4 regions of the Burkholderia sp. 10_S31 genome follow, and region 1 is predicted to be linked to each of the others. Evidence: riboswitches for the same ligand, from Rfam matches in the RefSeq annotation. Region 1 holds a riboswitch; each other region holds the start of a gene.
The links. A riboswitch is a leader RNA that binds a small molecule or an ion and turns the genes downstream of it on or off. The one in region 1 is predicted to bind cobalamin.
Positions count from the first base shown of each region.

Region 2: linked by a shared signal. The riboswitch ahead of AC1Z3W_RS14665 (CbtB domain-containing protein) and the one ahead of cobG (precorrin-3B synthase) in region 1 are both predicted to bind cobalamin.
Region 3: linked by a shared signal. The riboswitch ahead of AC1Z3W_RS08990 (TonB-dependent receptor domain-containing protein) and the one ahead of cobG (precorrin-3B synthase) in region 1 are both predicted to bind cobalamin.
Region 4: linked by a shared signal. The riboswitch ahead of AC1Z3W_RS32550 (FecCD family ABC transporter permease) and the one ahead of cobG (precorrin-3B synthase) in region 1 are both predicted to bind cobalamin.

Region 1 is NZ_JBXOWK010000003.1:1,579,168-1,583,514, reverse strand. It holds gene AC1Z3W_RS27375 (cobalt-precorrin-6A reductase) at 1-234, opposite strand, end outside; gene AC1Z3W_RS27370 (cobalt-precorrin-5B (C(1))-methyltransferase) at 231-1,319, opposite strand; gene AC1Z3W_RS27365 (bifunctional cobalt-precorrin-7 (C(5))-methyltransferase/cobalt-precorrin-6B (C(15))-methyltransferase) at 1,319-2,554, opposite strand; cobalamin riboswitch at 2,759-2,949, shown strand; gene cobG (precorrin-3B synthase) at 3,056-4,347, shown strand, end outside.
Region 2 is NZ_JBXOWK010000001.1:3,271,537-3,275,883, forward strand. It holds gene AC1Z3W_RS14655 (LysR family transcriptional regulator) at 1-696, shown strand, start outside; gene AC1Z3W_RS14660 (CbtA family protein) at 719-1,441, opposite strand; gene AC1Z3W_RS14665 (CbtB domain-containing protein) at 1,455-1,664, opposite strand; cobalamin riboswitch at 1,704-1,839, opposite strand; gene AC1Z3W_RS14670 (histidine phosphatase family protein) at 1,884-2,471, shown strand; gene AC1Z3W_RS14675 (inorganic phosphate transporter) at 2,593-4,185, shown strand.
Region 3 is NZ_JBXOWK010000001.1:1,995,708-2,000,054, reverse strand. It holds gene AC1Z3W_RS09005 (Dabb family protein) at 54-686, opposite strand; gene AC1Z3W_RS09000 (hypothetical protein) at 676-1,020, opposite strand; gene AC1Z3W_RS08995 (helix-turn-helix domain-containing protein) at 1,190-2,245, shown strand; cobalamin riboswitch at 2,356-2,548, shown strand; gene AC1Z3W_RS08990 (TonB-dependent receptor domain-containing protein) at 2,760-4,347, shown strand, end outside.
Region 4 is NZ_JBXOWK010000003.1:2,671,596-2,675,942, forward strand. It holds gene AC1Z3W_RS32545 (ABC transporter ATP-binding protein) at 1-622, opposite strand, end outside; gene AC1Z3W_RS32550 (FecCD family ABC transporter permease) at 619-1,617, opposite strand; cobalamin riboswitch at 2,050-2,306, opposite strand; gene AC1Z3W_RS32555 (hypothetical protein) at 2,483-2,833, shown strand; gene AC1Z3W_RS32560 (cell division protein ZapA) at 2,830-3,144, shown strand; RNA gene ssrS (6S RNA) at 3,225-3,406, shown strand; gene AC1Z3W_RS32570 (EVE domain-containing protein) at 3,477-3,938, shown strand; gene AC1Z3W_RS32575 (SIMPL domain-containing protein) at 4,144-4,347, shown strand, end outside.

The DNA.
Region 1 (4,347 bases):
ACTGATTTGTGCGGCATACGGATGCGTCGCGTCGATCACGAGGCCGATGCCGGCGCTGCGCAGATACGCGGCAAGCCCGGCAGCGCCGCCGAAGCCGCCAACGCGAACGTCGCAGCGCAGGTCGTCGGGCACCTTGCCGAGGCCCGCGAGGCTATAGACGTGTCGCGGGCCGAGCGCGCGTGCGATCTTCAGCGCGTCGCCGGTGCCGCCGAGCAGCAGGATGCGCGCGCTCATCGTGCGCTCCCGACGAAGCGGCCCTGCCGGTCGATCGCGAACATCTCGACCGCGACCGAGGCCGGCACGATGTCGCGCGCGACCCGCAGCGCGTGCGCGCAGACGATGTCGCCGAGCGGCACGCCGCTGGCGTTCGCGAGCTTCAGCGCTTCCTGGCTGGTGTTCGACGCGCGCATCGCGGCCTGCAGCGCCTCGTTCGCGCCGGCCTCGGCCGCCCACTGCGCGAGCAGCGGCAGGTCGATGCTCGAATGCCGGCTGTGCAGGTCGAGATGGCCGGCCGCGAGCTTGCTGAGCTTGCCGAAGCCGCCGCACATCGACAGCCGCGCGATCGGCGCGCGGCGCAGGTGCTTGAGCACCGCGCCGGCAAAGTCGCCCATTTCGATCAGCGCCATGTCGGGCAGGCCGTAGTGCGCGCGCATCGCGTCCTCGCTCGCGTTGCCGGTGCACGCGGCGATGTGCGCGATCCCGTTCGCGCGGGCGACGTCGATACCCTGATGAATCGACGCGATGTACGCCGAGCACGAGAACGGCCGCACGATGCCGGTCGTGCCGAGGATCGACAATCCGCCGACGATGCCCAGCCGCGGGTTCATCGTCTTCAGCGCGAGCGCCTCGCCGCCCTCGACGCCGATCGTCACGTCGAAGCCGCCTGCATAGCCGTGTTCGGCCGCGAGCGCGTCGAGGTGCGTGGTCATCATCTGGCGCGGCACCGGATTGATCGCCGGTTCGCCGACCGCCAGCGTGAGCCCCGCGCGCGTGACCGTGCCGACGCCCGGCCCCGCATGAAAGCGCACGCCGGGCGCGGCGGACAGCGCAACGCGCGCGAAGATCAGCGCGCCGTGCGTGACGTCCGGATCGTCACCGGCGTCCTTGACAGTGCCGGCTTCCGCACCGTCGGCCGTGGCCCGGCAGAATTCGAGCCGCATCATCACGCGCTGCCCCTTCGGCAACACGATCTCGACCGCATCGTCCGCGCGACCCGCGAGCAGCAGGCGCGCGGCGGCAAGCGACGTCGCGGTCGCGCAGCTGCCGGTCGTATAGCCGAAGCGCAGCGGTGCCGGTTGTTCGGGGGTTTCGTCGCGCATCACGCGAGGTCCGTGAATGCCGTTGCCGTTGAATCGGGTTTGCGCACGTCGTACAGCGTAACCGGCAACGGCTGCCGCCACGTATCGAAGCGGCCGAGCGGCTCGGCGTGCGCGAGCGACACGCGCGTGAGCGTGCCGCCATGCGCATCGCGCCACGCGGCGAGCGCCAGTTCGCCCTGCAGCGTGACCGCGTTCGCGACGAGCCGGCCGCCGGGCTTCAGCGCCGACCAGCACGCATCGAGCACGCCGGGTGCGGTCGCGCCGCCGCCGATGAAGATCGCATCGGGTGCGGCGAGCCCCGCGAGCGCATCGGGCGCGCGCCCCGCGACGAGTTGCAGGCCCGGCACGCCGAGCGCGTCGCGGTTGTGCTCGATGAAGCGCTGCCGTTCGGCATGCGACTCGATCGCGATCGCCTGGCACGACGGATGCGCGCGCATCCATTCGATGCCGATCGAGCCGCTGCCCGCGCCGACGTCCCACAGCAGTTCGCCGGGCGCGGGCGCGAGGCGCCCGAGCGTCAGCGCGCGCATGTCGCGCTTGGTGAGCTGGCCGTCGTGGCGATACGCGTCGTCGGGCAGGCCGGGCGTGAGCGCGCGGCGCGGCGCATCGGGGCCGGCCCGGCAGTCGAGCGCGACGAGATTGAGCGCGGCGGTTTCGGCGATGTGCCAGTCTTGCGCGAGGCCGTCGAGACGCCGCTCGAGCGGGCCGCCGAGATGCTCGAACACGCTGATGCGCGTGGGACCGAAGCCGCGCGCGGCGAGTTCGGCGGCCACCGTGGCCGGCGTGCGGCCGTCGGCGCTCAGCACGAACAGGCGCCGGCCCGGCAGCAGGTGGCGCGCGAGCGTCGCGAGCGGCCGGCCGACGAGCGACACCGCGCCGACGTCCTGCAGTGGCCAGCCGAGCCGCGCGGCCGCCAGCGACAGCGACGACGGGGCGGGTAGCACGCGCCATTCGTCGGGGGAGAGTTCGCGCGCGAGCGTGGCGCCCACGCCGAACAGCATCGGGTCGCCGCTGGCGAGCACGCAGACGGGCGTGCCGCGCCGCGCGAGCAGGCCCGACAGGTCGAACGGCGACGGCCACGCTTCGCGTGCGGCCGGCAGCCGCGCGGGCAGCATGTCGAGGTGCCGCTTCGCGCCGACGACCCGCGTCGCCTCGAGCAGCGCGCGCCGCGCGCTGCGTCCGAGCCCCGCGTAGCCGTCGTCGCCGATGCCCACTACCGTCAGCCACGCCGTCATGCACCCTTCCCCATCGTCCGATTTCATCGAGTCGCCGCACGGCGGCCGAGAAGGCGCCGGCGCGGCCGTCCGCGTTGCGAAAGTCGGCATGGTACCGTGTTCCACCGCGCGTTTCATCTGCTGACCCGCCGGCGCCGGGCCGCGTTTCGCTGCGATCGCGGCACGCGCCCGGCGGTCGCGAAGCGACCGTGAAATCGGGTATCCTACGGCCGTTCGTTCGCCGGTGCCCTTCGGGGCCGAAGAGGGAACACAGGGCGCGCCTCGCGCCGCTGTGGCTGCCCCCGCAACTGTAGACAGCGAGCCGATCTCCCCCTCATGCCACTGGTTTCACCGGGAAGGCCGGGAGCCGGCGCCGACCTGTCAGCCAGGAGACCTGCCGGCCTGAAAGTGCGTGCGTGCCAGTCGGCGTCGGGCGGGGTGTACCGATGCGTTGGCCGCGGCGCGACACTGTCCCGGTATCCCGTGAGTTCCGCCCCCGTTTCGATTCCTGCGTCACCCGTCGTGCGCCCGTCGGCTTGCCCGGGGCTCGTGCGCGTCGTCGCGGCCGCCGACGGCGGACTGTGCCGGATCAAGCTGCCGGGCGGCCGGCTCGAGGCCCGCCAGGCGCGCGCGATCGCCGCCGCCGCGCGCGTGTACGGCTCCGGCACGATCGACGCAACCAATCGCGCGAATCTCCAGCTGCGCGGCATTCGCGACGGCGCGGCCGACGCGCTGACGCGTGCGTTGCTCGACGCGGGTCTCGGCCCACCCGTCGATGCAACTGCGGACGCCACCGCCGATACGGCCGCGCTCGCCGCGAGCGACGACGTCCGCAATGTGATGCTCAGCCCGCTCGCCGGGCTCGATCCCGCCGCGCTGCTCGACAGCCGCGCACTCGCGCTTCCGTTGCTCGACATGCTGACGCACGCGCCGCGCCGCGGCGAGCTGTCGCCGAAATTCTCGATCCAGCTCGACGGCGGCGAATCGGTCGCGGCGCTCGATCATCCGCACGACATCTGGCTCGCCGCGCGGCGCCGCGGCGACGGCGCGGTCCGCATCGCCGCGGGCCTGGCCGGCTGTCCGCCGGTCTCGTCCGACGATTCGCCCGCGTCGTTCGACGTGGCGCCGGACCAGGCCGTCGCGCTCGTGCGTGCGTTGCTGCTCGCGTTCCTCGATCTTGCGCCGGCCGACGTCACGCGGATGCGCGCATGGCTCGCGACCGGCGGCGAACGCGCGTTGCGCGCGCGCGCGCAGCACTACGTACCCTTCCCGCTCGAGGCCGATCCGGCACTGGCCGGCTGGCGGCGCAAGCCGGCGGATGCCGCGTTGCGTTTCGGCGCGCGGCCGTCGCTCGACGCGGCGTACTGCAGCGTCGGCGCGCAGTGCGTGCTCGGCCGGCTCGACGCGACGCAACTGGAGCGACTCGCGGCACTGACCGAAGCCGAAGGCGACGGCACGCTGTCGATGACCCCGTGGCAAGGCGTGTTCGTGCATGGCATACGGCATGAGCGCGCGCCGGCCGTGCTCGATGCGCTCGCGTCGCTCGGCCTGGTATGCACGGCATCCGACCCGCTGGCGGCGCTGGTTGCCTGCACCGGCAGCGCGGGCTGCGCGAAGTCGCGCGCCGATACGAAACACGATGCGCTCGCGCTGGCCGCGCGCGTCGGCCATCCGGTCGACGTGCACCTGACCGGCTGCGAGCGCCACTGCGCGCTGCCGCACCCCGCGACGCACACGCTCGTCGCGGTCGCGCCCGCACGCTACGACCTTTACCGGCGCGACGCCGCCGCGGGCCTCGGCGCCCCGCTCGCGCG
Region 2 (4,347 bases), on a different contig from region 1:
CTGCTGCCGCAGTTCGAGCTCGCCGAGGAGCGGATGAAGCAGTATGCAAAGGGCGAGCGCGGCACGCTGCGCATCGGGATGGAGTGCCATCCGTGCTACCAGTGGCTGCTGAAGGTCGTGTCGCCGTACCTGTCGCGCTGGCCGGACGTCGACGTGGACGTGAAGCAGCGCTTCCAGTTCGGCGGCATCGGCGCGCTGTTCGGCCATGACATCGACGTGCTCGTGACGCCCGACCCGCTGAACAAGCCGGGGCTGCGCTTCGATCCCGTGTTCGATTACGAGCAGGTGCTGGTCGTCGCGGACGCGCACCGGTTCGCCAACGCCGACTACGTGACGCCCGAGCAGCTGACCGACGAAGTCCTGATCACCTACCCGGTCGAGACCGACCGGCTCGACATCTACAACCAGTTCCTGACGCCGGCCGGCATCGTGCCGCGGCGCCACAAGTCGATCGAGACGACTGACATCATGCTGCAGATGGTCGCGAGCGGGCGCGGCGTGGCCGCGCTGCCGAGATGGCTTGCCGACGAATATGCGGACCGGATGCCGGTCGTGCCGGTCAGGCTGGGGAAGAAGGGCATCGCGAAGCAGATCTTTCTCGGTATCCGCGAAGCGGATGCATCGATCGACTATCTGGCCGCATTCGTCGCGCTAGCGCGCGAATCGACGTGGAGCGCGCCGCGCATGCTGCGCTAGGCGCGCCCCGGTGCAACGTGCGTCAGGCGGCGCGCATGCCGGTGCGTTCACCGCGTTCGACCCATGCACCGAACAGCAGGCCGATCGTCGTCCACATGAGCGCCTGCATGCCGATCGCGGCGACGCGGAACTTCCACAGCAAGGCCGCCGGGAAATCGGCCGGCAACTCGCTGACCGACGGCAGCCCGATCTGCACGGCCGCGATGATCGCGACAAACACGAGCCCGGCGACGATCGACGCGTTCCACTGCCCGAGTTTCGCCAGCAGATGGCGGCGCACGCTGACCGAGAACACCATCGTCGCGACCGAGATCGCGATCATCAGGAAGAACAGCCCCGTGCGATAGCCGATCGTGTCGGGGTCGCCGACCGACGGCGGATTGGCCGGGTACTTGAGGTTCGGCACGATCACGAGCGCGACGAACGCCGCCAGCGCGAGCCATGCGGCGAGCGGCCGCGCCGGGAGGCGGCTGCCTCGTCCGTAGGCATACGCAAAGACCAGCGAGAACAGTCCGCCGAATGCCGCGCCGTAGGTCACGACGCCGGTCAGCAGGCCAACGCCGGCCTGCGTGTGACGGCTGACCAGTTCGGGCTCCGGCGCTTCGCCCTTGGCGGCGTCGGTCTTTTCTTCGAAGGAGATTGCCTGATCGACCTGCGGTTCGCCGACGATTCTGGCGAAACCGAACGTGAGGAGGCCCGCGGCGATGCCTGCGAGCATCCCGCGCATGAGCAGCTTTCCGACCATCGTGTACTCCGCGTCAGTGGCAGGGAAAGCCGAGCAGATGGCGACCGTCGTGGACGAACTCGTGCACGTACATGCCCGGTACGAGCGACGTCGCGCCCTGTTCCGCGCCGACGAAATACAGCGCGAGCAGCAGGATCAGGCCGACGAAGATGGCCCACGGCAACAGTTCGCGGACGGGAATGGGCGCCGGCACGACGACCGGCTTCAGCACTGCTTCGCTCATGGATGCACCTCAGGGGAATCGCGCCCCGACAAATGTTGGATGGAATACGCAGGCAGGTCTGGCTTCCGGGATCGAGGATCCCCGGTTACAGTGGCGCGACCGCGCCGGGCTTGCACCGGCTTCCGCCTTTCGTATCGTGCGAATTGTACGCGCGAACGTTCGCGCGTTGAAGGCCCGTGCACGACGGGCGCGGCCATGCAAAACCTTCCGGACATCGACATGACCCAGCCTGCCTCGCTGTGCCTGATCGCGCATGCGTCGACCCGTGCGATGCGCGCCGGCGCGTTTCCCGCTGACGATGCGCTCGATGCCCGCGGGCTCGCCGATGCTGCCGCGCTACGCGAGCGGTTCGCCGGCAGCCGCGACGCGATCGTGCTGTGCAGCCCCGCACGCTGTGCGCAGCAAACCGCCGATGCGCTCGGGCTGCGCGCCGGCATCGACGATGCGCTGCGCGATGTCGACTACGCCAACTGGCGCGGCAAGCGGCTGCACGACCTCGCGCGCGATATCCCCGACGAGCTCGGCGCCTGGATCGACGATCCGTCCGCGTCGCCGCACGGCGGCGAATCGTTCGAGAACGTCGCACGCCGCGTCGACGCATGGTTGAACGCGCTGCCGCGCGATCGCGATATCGTCGCGATCACGCATGCGGCGATCGTTCGGGCTGCCATCGCGCACGTGCGTCGGATAGGTGCAAAGGCTGCGATCCGCATCGAAGTCGCGCCGCTGTCGTGCTCGGTATTCACCGCATCGCGAGATGGCTGGACAGTGGCCACGGACGAGGTTCGGCACGATACCGATGCGTAAGGAGATTGACGGCGCCATTTTCTTACATATCTGAAAGGTAACGGTTCGTCCTCCCGATTGTCATCAAACTGACGGATAGCGAAAGCTAGGATTGGCTGCGGTTCCCTTACGAGATGCCGTCATGAATCAGCCTGCTTCGTCCGCCGCGCACAATTCCGGCTCCACCGAACGTACCCGGCAGGTCGGCTATGCCGTCTTCCTGCTGGTGCTTGCGATCGGTGCAGTCTATATCGCCACCCATCTGATTGCCGATCTGTCGCCCATCCGCGAAGGATCGTTGTTCCCGTACCTGATGCTCGGTGCCGCGCTGGTGATCGCGCTCGGCTTCGAATTCGTCAATGGCTTCCACGACACGGCGAACGCGGTCGCGACCGTGATCTACACCCACTCGCTGACGCCGAACGTCGCGGTGATCTGGTCAGGCATGTGGAACTTCCTCGGCGTGATGGTTTCTAGCGGCGCCGTCGCATTCGGCATCCTGCAGTTGCTGCCTGTCGAGCTGATCCTGCAGGTCGGCAGCGGTTCGGGTTTCGCGATGGTGTTCGCGCTGCTGATCGCCGCGATCGTCTGGAACCTGGCGACCTGGTATTTCGGGTTGCCGTCGTCGAGCTCGCATACGCTGATCGGGTCGATCATCGGCGTCGGGCTGATGAACCAGCTGATGCACGGGCCGTCGGGCACGAGCGGCGTCGACTGGGGCCAGGCGCTCGGCGTCGGCAAGTCGCTGCTGTTCTCGCCGATCGTCGGCTTCCTGTGCGCGTCGCTGCTGCTGCTCCTGCTGAAGGCCGTCGTGCGGATTCCGGAACTGTACAAGGAGCCGCCGAAGGATCAGCCGCCGCCGTTCTGGATCCGCTGCCTACTGATCCTCACGTGCACGGGCGTGTCGTTTGCGCACGGGTCGAACGACGGGCAGAAGGGGATGGGCCTCATCATGCTGATCCTGATCGGCACGGTGCCGACTGCGTATGCACTGAACAAGGCGGTCACGCCGGCCGAATCGCAGACGTTCGTCGCCGTCGCGAACCAGGCGGCCGCGACCTTCGCGAAATACTCGAACGGCGTCGCGCCGTCCGCGAATCCGCGTGCCGATGTCGAGCACTTCGTGCAGCGTCGCGAGATGACGCCCGCCGTGCTGCCGGCCGTGCAGCAACTGTCCACGTCGCTCGCGACCGCGGTCGGTTCGTCGGGCTCGATGGCGGCCGTGCCGCAGCGTGACGTCGACAACGTGCGCAACACGATGTATCTGGTATCCGAAGCGATTCGCCTGATCGAGAAGTCGGGTCAACCCGCCTTCGCCGCCGACGACAAGCTCGCGATCGACAACTACCACAAGCAGCTCGATCACGCGACCAAGTTCATTCCGACCTGGGTGAAGGTGGCCGTTGCGATCGCGCTGGGTCTCGGCACGATGGTCGGCTGGAAACGGATTGTCGTAACCGTCGGCGAGAAAATCGGCAAGCAGCATCTGACGTACGGACAGGGCGCGTCGGCCGAACTCGTCGCAATGCTGACGATCGGCGCGGCCGATGCATACGGGCTGCCCGTATCGACGACGCACGTGCTGTCGTCGGGCGTCGCGGGCACGATGGCGGCGAACGGGTCCGGGCTGCAGTGGAGCACGGTGCGCAGCCTCGTGCTCGCGTGGGTACTGACGCTGCCGGCGTCGATCGCGCTGGCGGCCGGACTCTACTGGCTGTTCCGGTCGATCGCCTGAGCGGGCGAGCGGCGAGCTGCCGGGGGATCGGTCGCTCGCCGCTCGCCGCTCGCCGCTCGCCGCTCTTCGTCTCTTCGTCTCTTCGTCTCTTCGTCTCTTCGTCTCTTCGTCTGTCTCTTCGTCTCTTCGTCTCTTCGTCTCTTCGGCGCTTCGGCGCTTCGG
Region 3 (4,347 bases), on a different contig from region 1:
GGTGTCTCCAGTGTTGTCGTTTGCATTGCGGCGGGTCGTATGCGCGCCGCGCGTCACGCCGCCGTGTCGGCCAGCAGGCTCGACGCGAGCGGACAGAACGCATGCGAGAGCGCATCGACCGTCCAGTCGGGGCTTTCGGCGTCGAATCGGCGGTCGACCCAGCCCCAGTGATACGGATGCAGCAGGTATTCGCCGAGCAGGTCGCCGACGTGCGCGAACTCCTGTTGCCAGACGTGGGTCCACCCGCCGGGCGCCACGCTCCGGCTCAGCCGCCAGTTGCGGATGCCGGGCATGAACGCGGGCATGCGCAGCAGTTCGCGCTCGAGGTCGCGCACGCGCGCTTCGCCGGCCTCCGGCCGCACACGCAGCATCAGCGTGCGCCATACGCCGTCGCGCAACGCCGGCTCGCGCAGGCCGCCGCCGATCGCGCGGCACGCGGCGCCGTCGATCCGCACGACGCCCGGCACACGCGACAGCGCGGTGAAATCCGTCGCTTGAACGGTCGCCCGTTCGTCGCGCAATACGTCGAGCGTGTAGCCGCCCGCGCCCCAGCAGCCTTCGAGATTGCGCGCGAGCGCCACGCGGGTTGCGCCGGGCAGCGCATGCGCGGCGTCGCGCAATGCACGTTCGAATGCGCCGGCATCGTCGATCGCCGAAACGTATATCTGGGCCGTGTCATGCCGCATGGTCGACCTCCGTCAGCGCGGGCAGCGGCGCATCGGCGTCCGTCATCACATGGCGGCGACGCGTGTCGCACAGCGCGTCGACGGCCATCCAGAACGCGACCACGTCGCCGTCGGTCAGCGCGCGCATCCGGTAGTACGACGGCGCGTCGGCAACCTGCCACGTCAGCCACAGCGTGCTCGGCTGCCCCGGCACCGCGACGGGCGGTGACACCCAGCGGCCGGCCGCCACGAGCCCACGCGCCGCATGGCCCGGCAGATAGCGGTCGTGCAGCAGCGCCAGCACGTCGGAAATGCGCTCGGGCGCGAGGGTGATTTCGTCTACGATCTGAATCATTCGCGGGTCGTCTCGGGTGGTTCGTGGCGGGAAGCAAAACCGGCCGCCTACGCCGTTCCGGCGAGGCCGGAAGCAACCGGTGTGGATAGCATTCTTGCGTGGCGACGGTCGGCGAACCCCTACCGGCCCGCTCACCAACCCCTGTCGCAACGCTCAGATCGGGAGAGACATGAAACAGCGCGCAATGCCGGCACGCGGCCGCGTGCTGCCGGGACTCGGCGTGCGCCTGCTCGACGAACTGGCGCGCAGCGGTGCGCCGCAGGCGCAACCGCGCGCGACGCCGGACGCAACGACCGCAACGGCAGCGACGGCAGCGACGCCCGGCGGCTTCGTCGCGCTGTACCGCGACGCGATCGAGCGGCTCGAGGCGCAGGTCGCGCGCGGCGACGGCCATCCGCCGATGCGCAAGCAGGAAGTCGATCTGATGTGCCGCTGCCTGCTCAGTTGTGCGACGCTCGCCGATGCGATCCGCTGTGCGGCCGAGTTCTGCGAGATGCTGACGCCGCGTGCCGGCACGCTGTCGCTCACGGTGCGCGACGCTCGTGCGACGTTCCGGATGGATTCGCTGCGCCGCACGCGCAGCCGGGCCGCATGCCTCGTCGATCTGACCGGGCTGTTCTGCTATCTGCAGTTGTTCGGCTGGCTGATCGGGCAGCCGCTGCGGCCGGACGAAGTCTGGCTCGGCCATCCGCGCCGCGACGACGCGATGCCGCTGCTCGGGCTGTTCAACGCGCCGGTCGACATCGGTCGCAAGACCTATGGATTCGCGTTCGATGCGGCGCGGCTCGATGCCCGCGTGATCCGCCAGCCGGGTGAGCTTGCCGCCTTCCTCGTCGATTTTCCGTTTCGTCTGATCGATGCGGCGCCGGCCGTCGTGTCATGGGCGCAGCAAGTACGCGGCTTTCTCGATGCGGCGCTCGCGCGCGAGCAGGCGCTGCCGGCGCTCGCCGAGCTGGCGACGTGGCTGGGCGTGAGCGAGGCGACGTTGCGGCGGCGGCTGGCCGCCGAAGGCAGCGGCTATCACGTGTTGCGCGAGCAGTGCCTCGCCGACGTCGCGCGGCGCTGCCTGCGCGAGTCGGACTGGCCGGTCGCGCGGATTGCAGCGCATCTCGGATTCGGTGGCGAGGAAGCGTTTCGGCGGGCGTTCGTGCGATGGACGGGCATCGCACCGAGCCGATTCCGGCGCGATTGCGGCGCCGCCGAGATCCCGTTTCATCAGACATGAAGCGCGGTTCGGGCGCCTTGAGCGAAAGGAAATAGAAAAAATTCGCCGAACAATGACGTTTTTTCGCATCCCCGCGTGCTTCGATAATTGACGCGCCCGAGCGCTCGCCATTACGCTTGCGCGCTGATGGTTCCCGGAGACGGGATCAAAAGGGAACGCAGGAGAGGCAGCGCCTCGAATCTGCGGCTGCCCCCGCAACTGTAAGCGGCGAATCCGCGCCACTCCACGCCACTGGGAAACCGGGAAGGCCGGCGCGAATGACGACCCGCGAGCCAGGAGACCTGCCATCGACCCGAGGTCCAAGCAGCCGCACCGGGCGGGGTGTCCCGGCGCGCCAGGCACCGCCTTTGGCGGTCGCCCCGTTGCATGGACGGCCCGACCTCAGGATCCTTCGGATGTCCCATCTTTCCGCCTCCGCTTCCACGCCGGAAGCGTCGCGCCGCTGCGCCGCCGGCATGCGCGGCGTCTTCCCGCGCGTACGCCGTACCTGCAACACGATCACGCTCGCCGCATCATGAATCTTCGCCACCTTCTCGCCACGTCCGCCGCCACCGCGCTGCTCTCCCCGATCGCCCACGCCGCTGGCGACACGGCACCCGCGCAGCCGTCCCAGCCTGCAAATGGCGCCGACCTCCCGACGATCACCGTGACCGACACGCGGCACCTGCCCGAGTCGTTCGACCAGCGCTATGCGACGACGCAGGTGCTCACGCGCGCCGACCTCGACCGGCTGTCGCCGAGCGATCCGAGCATCACGCAGGCGCTCGCGACACTGCCGGGCGTGACCGTCTCGACGACCGGCGGCCCCGGCGCGTCGGCATCGGTCAGCATCCGCGGCTCGTCGGCCAGCCAGGTCGCGGTGTTCATCGACGGCATCCGGATCGGCTCGCCGACCACCGGCATCGCGCCGTGGGCCGACCTGCCGACCGAAGCATTCGAGCGCGTCGAGGTGATTTCGGGGCCGGCCGCCGCGTCGTTCGGTGCGAACGCAATGGGCGGCGTCGTGCAGCTGTTCACGCGCCGCGCCGCCGGCCAACCCAACCAGACGACCGTGTCGTTCGGCGGCGGCTCGAACAAGACCTTCGACACGCAGTTGCGCACGTCGGGCACCGTGCCCTCCACCGGGCCGCTCGCCGCACTCGGCGGACTCACCTACTCGCTCGGGCTGCACGACTACAACACGGCCGGCATCGACGCAACGCGGCCCGTGTTGCCATACCACGAGGACGGCCGCAATCCGTATCACGCGCAGGACCTCGATGCACGCCTCGGCTACGCACGCGACAACTGGTCGATCTCGACGTTCGCGCTGTATCACCGCTCCGACCTGTCCTATGACAACGCCGGCTTTGCGAACCGACAGCTCGATCATCAGCTGACGACCGGCATCGCGTTCCATCTCGACATCACGCCCGACACGCAGTTCGACCAGTCGTTCGGTTATGCGAACGACCGCCAGTTCCTGTATGCGAGCGACCCGTCCATTTCGACCGACCAGATCAACTCGCAGCGCATCAGCTCGTCGACGTCGCTGACGCATCAGGAACACGGCTTCCGCCTGTTCGGCCTGCCGCTGTCGGGCGAGACGAAAGTCGCGTACGACTTCACGCGCGAGCAGGCGTTCCTGCCCGTCGACATGCCGGAAGGCGTGCCGACGCGCAATGACTCCGCGTTCTCGCTGCATCAATCGGCGACGCTCGGCAGCGTGACGATGTTCGTCGCGGGCCGTCACGAGATCATCGCGGGGAAAGCCGTGAACACCGGCAACGCTGCGCTGTCGTGGGCGATCACGCCGGTGTACACGGCGCGCGTGTCGTACGGCAATGCGTTTCGCCTGCCGGCGTTCAACGACCTGTACTACCCCGGTTACGGCAATCCGAACCTGAATCCGGAGCGCAGCGATTCGGTCGAGGCCGCGCTCGACGCGAACACCGCGTACGGCACGTTCAGCGCCGCGATCTACGACACGCGCATCAACAACCTGATCGCGTACAACCCCGCGACGTTCTCGCCGATGAACATCGGCCGCTCGCATATCCGCGGCATCGACCTGTCGTACAAGGGCACGATCGGCCGCTCGACGCCGGTGAGCATCGCCGTCG
Region 4 (4,347 bases), 1.1 Mb from region 1:
AGAACAGCACCGTGCGCGGGCCCGCGTCGAGCCACGCGCCCAGCGCGGTCAGGCCATCGATCTGGTGATGCAGGTCGAGATGGGCGAGCGGTTCGTCGAGCAGCATCAGCGGCGCGTCCTGGCACAGGGTCGCGGCCAGTGCGACGCGCTGCCGCTCGCCGCCCGACAGCGACAGCACGTCGCGCGACGCGAGCTCGGCGAGCCCGAACGTCGCGAGCGCGGCGCGCGCGGCCGCACGGTCCTCGTCACGCTCCCAGCCCCAGCCCCAGCCGCCAAAATACGGAAAGCGGTTGAGCAGCACCGTGTCGAATACCGTCGCGCTGAACGCGTCGTGCAGTTGTTGCGGCATCAGCGCGCGGCGCCGCGCGAGCGCTTCGGGCGACCACGCGGCGAGCGGCCGGCCGTCGATCTCGACGTGGCCGCCGGCCGGCTGCTGCAGGCCCGCGAGCGTCGCGAGCAGCGTCGTCTTGCCTGCGCCGTTCGGCCCCGCGACGCACCAGATCTCGCCGGGCCGGAACCCTTGCGTGAAGCCGTCGAGCAGCGTCCGTGCGCCGGCCTTCAGCGTCAGGTCGACCGCCGCGCAGGCCATGTCGCCGCCGGTGTGCGATACGGTGTGCGTCATCGCATCGGTCTCCTCAGCAACATCCACAGGAACACCGGCACGCCGATCAACGCAGTCATCACGCCGACCGGCAATTGCGCGGGTGCGATCGCGGTGCGCGCGAGCAGGTCCGCCGCCATCACGCCGCCGCCGCCCGCGAGCATCGCGGCGGGCAGCAGCATGCGCTGGTCGTTGCCGAATGCGAGCCGCAGCGCGTGCGGCACGACGAGGCCGACGAAGCCGATCGTGCCGGCCGTCGTCACCGCGGCCGCGGCGGCCAGCGACGCGACGAGGTAGATCCGCATGCGCAGTCTCGCGACCGGCACGCCAAGCGCATGTGCAGTCGCGTCGCCGCGCAGCAGCACGTTGAGTTGCGGCGCGGCCGGCAGCGCGACGCAGGCGGCCACCAGCAGCGCACCCCATGCGAACCAGGGCGCCGTCACGCCGTTCAGGTCGCCCGTCAGCCAGAAGATGATGCCGCGCAGCCGCGCATCGGGCGCGAGCGACAGCAGCAGCGTGACGAGCGCGCCCCACCCGGCCGCGATCACGACACCGGTGAGCAGCAGCCGCGGCGACGCATCGCGCGAATCGCCGCGCCACAGCTCGCGGCGAGCCAGCCCGAGCACGAGCGCGACCGACGCGAGCGAGCCGGCGAACGCGGACGCATCGACGAGCCACCACGCGGCGCCCGCGATCATCGCGACGAGCGCGAAGCCCGCCGCGCCGCCCGACACGCCGAGCACGTACGGCTCCGCGAGCGGATTGCGCAGCAGCACCTGCAGCAGCGCACCGGCGAGCGCGAGCAGCGCGCCGCAGGCGAAACCCGCGAGCGCGCGCGGCAGCCGCAGCGTGCGCACGATGTCGGCGAACAGCGCGTCGCCGCCGTGCGGCACGAGCGACGCGAGCGCCTGCCACGGCGACATCGGCACGCTGCCGATCGACAGCGACGCGACGAACAGCAGCGCGACCACGGCCGCAAGCACGGCCCAGATCGCGGCGGCACGCGCGGCGCTCATGCGGCGTACGGCATCGCGCATGACGCGCGACAGGTCGGCTGACCACTGTTGCCGACCGAGCGCGGCACGGGCGTCGCGCTTCGGCGCGTTGTAGGCATACGCAAGCTCGTTATCCTTGTCGAACGGGTTGTTGCGCCGCACGCCGGCCATACCGGCATGCAACGGCCGCGATCCGCCGGGCCGCACCTTCGCGCGACCGGCGTTCTGCGCAATATAGTGGAAGGTGCCGCATCGGGTCGATCGGCGTGGTGACGACGAGCGTCGGCGCCGATCCCGGACGAATCGGCGTCCGCCGCGGCCTGCGCGACGGCGGCAAGCGGTACGCCGCGGCGTGCGCCGAATGCCGTGCGGACGATTGGGGTCAGCATCGAAGACAAGTCCCGTGAAGCACTGCGCGCCCCGCTTCCCCGCAGGCCGCGCGTCATGAAGCCGTGCTGGCTCCTCGCCTCGGCCGGTATCCGGGCTGGCGGCGTACCGGCTCGCCTTCCCGCGCGTGTCACGCGCAGTGGCCCGCGCCCGCGTGCGACCTACCTGCACGCGAAACGCGCCCGAGCCGGCCTGCGTCACGCGACGCGGCCGCTTACCGTTGCGGGGGCAGCGCAGGTTGGCGATCTCCGGGCGGAGCGCGCGGCCTGCTTCCCGTTTAACCGCGCGACGCACGCGCGAGCACCGAGGCGGCGCCAGTTTAGGAGCCGGCCGCGCGAGCGTCAAGAAAGCGGCCGAACGCGTGCCTGGCGCGCGCCGCGAACACGCCGGAGCCGTGTATTCGCGGCAAGAAGCCGGGGTGTTACGACTGGAAACGTTACAGATGTCGGAATGCGCGTTATTCCGCGCTAAAATGCTGGGTCTTTAGAGGACGCAGCAGATGCTCAACGAACTCGAAACTTTATCTCAAAATATTGGCCGTCTGATCTCGCTGAACAAGCGCTATCACTCGGAACGGCTCGCGCTCGAGGAGCAGGTCGCGCAAATGCGCGCGGAAGCGGACGCGGTCCGCGCGGAACTTGCGCAACTGCGCGACGAACGCAATGCGCTCGCGGCCGAGCGCGACACGCTGTCGGCGAAGATCGACGACGCCCAGGTCAAACTGAACGCGATTCTCGAAAAGCTGCCGCGCACGAAGAATGCGGAGCAAACCGACAACCAGCTCGACCTGCTGGATGCGCAGGCGCGCACGGATAGCGACGACGCGGCCAGCCACGGAGAACATGCATGAGCACCAAGCAGATCGAAGTCTCGATTCTCGGTCAGCCCTATCGGCTCGCCTGTTCGGCCGAGACCGAAGCGGCGCTGCTCGAGGCCGTCGCGCGCGTCGACGCCGAAATGTCGAAGATCCGCGCGAACAGCTCGGTGCGCGGCACCGATCGCATCGCGGTAATGGCGGCATTGTCGCTCGCATCCGAATTGCTGCGGCTGCAAACGAGCGTGCGGCACGGTGAAGCATTTCCGGCGGAAGAAATCCGTCGTACAATGCATCAGATGAACGAACAGCTCGGCGCGGTGCTCGCACAGCACGAGACGCAGTAACGTTCGATCGATGCGTCGATTCCCCTTGATCTCGGCGATCAACGGTGGTCAAATTGGCGCAACGAAACACAGTTCAGTCAGCTTCCCTGCCTGGTTCGCCAAGGTCATATATTCCTTGAACCAATGCCATGTGCACGGTTGCGGAAATTTGTAGCACGGGCGCGCGCGTCACTCTGTCTGATGTACCCGATGTGCTGCTAACTGCGACCAATTCTGAACCCCAGGTTCAGGATGCCGGCCTAGCGGCCAAGGCGGGGGCCTATCCAACGGCATCGGGCGAGTCCCGATGCCGTTTCCTTTTGTAGCAGCCTCTTTCTGCGTCGATCACGACCATGCAATACTGGCTGATGAAGTCCGAACCGGACGAAGCAAGCATCGACGACCTCGCGCACGCGCCGCAGCACTCGCTGCCCTGGACCGGCGTGCGCAACTATCAGGCGCGCAATTTCATGCGCGACACGATGAAGATCGGCGACGGTGTGCTGTTCTATCACTCGAGTTGCCCCGAGCCAGGCATCGCGGGCCTCGCCGAAGTCTCGTCGACACCCTACCCCGATCCCACCCAGTTCGATCCAAAAAGCCCGTATTACGATCCGAAGTCGACGCAGGAAGCACCACGCTGGCTGCTCGTCGACGTGCGCTTCGTGAAAAAGTCGCCGCTCGTGCCGCTCGCCGCGCTGCGCGAACACGACGAACTCGCCGACATGCGCGTGCTCGCGCGCGGCAACCGACTGTCGATCACGCCCGTCACGCGCGCCGAATGGCGCTTCATCACCGAAAAGCTGATGAAGTAGGCGCACGCAGTAAGGCGCGTGCAGCTCGCGCACGCCAAAGGTCAAATCCGGTCAACACGCGCCACGATCACGGAACTCGCGGAGCGTTCGCGCGGCCTAAGCAACCGCTGTCGTCCGATCGGGCGACGGCCGTTTTTTGTCGCGCGGTACGCCCGCGTCGCGCACGCGTGATCCGCGTGCGCGCCCTCGCACAAGGAATCCAACAATGACCAAGAAATCCGCACTCGCGCTGTCGCTCGCCCTCGCCGTCGCCGTGCCCGTCGCGCTGACGCTCGCGTCGCCGGCCGCGCACGCGCAAACCGCGAACCCGCACTTTCCGGAGCCGGCGGGCGTGCTGTCGCTGTCGTCGCAGGCCAGCGCCGACGTGCCGCAGGACATCATCCACATCACGCTGTTCTACGAACAGCAG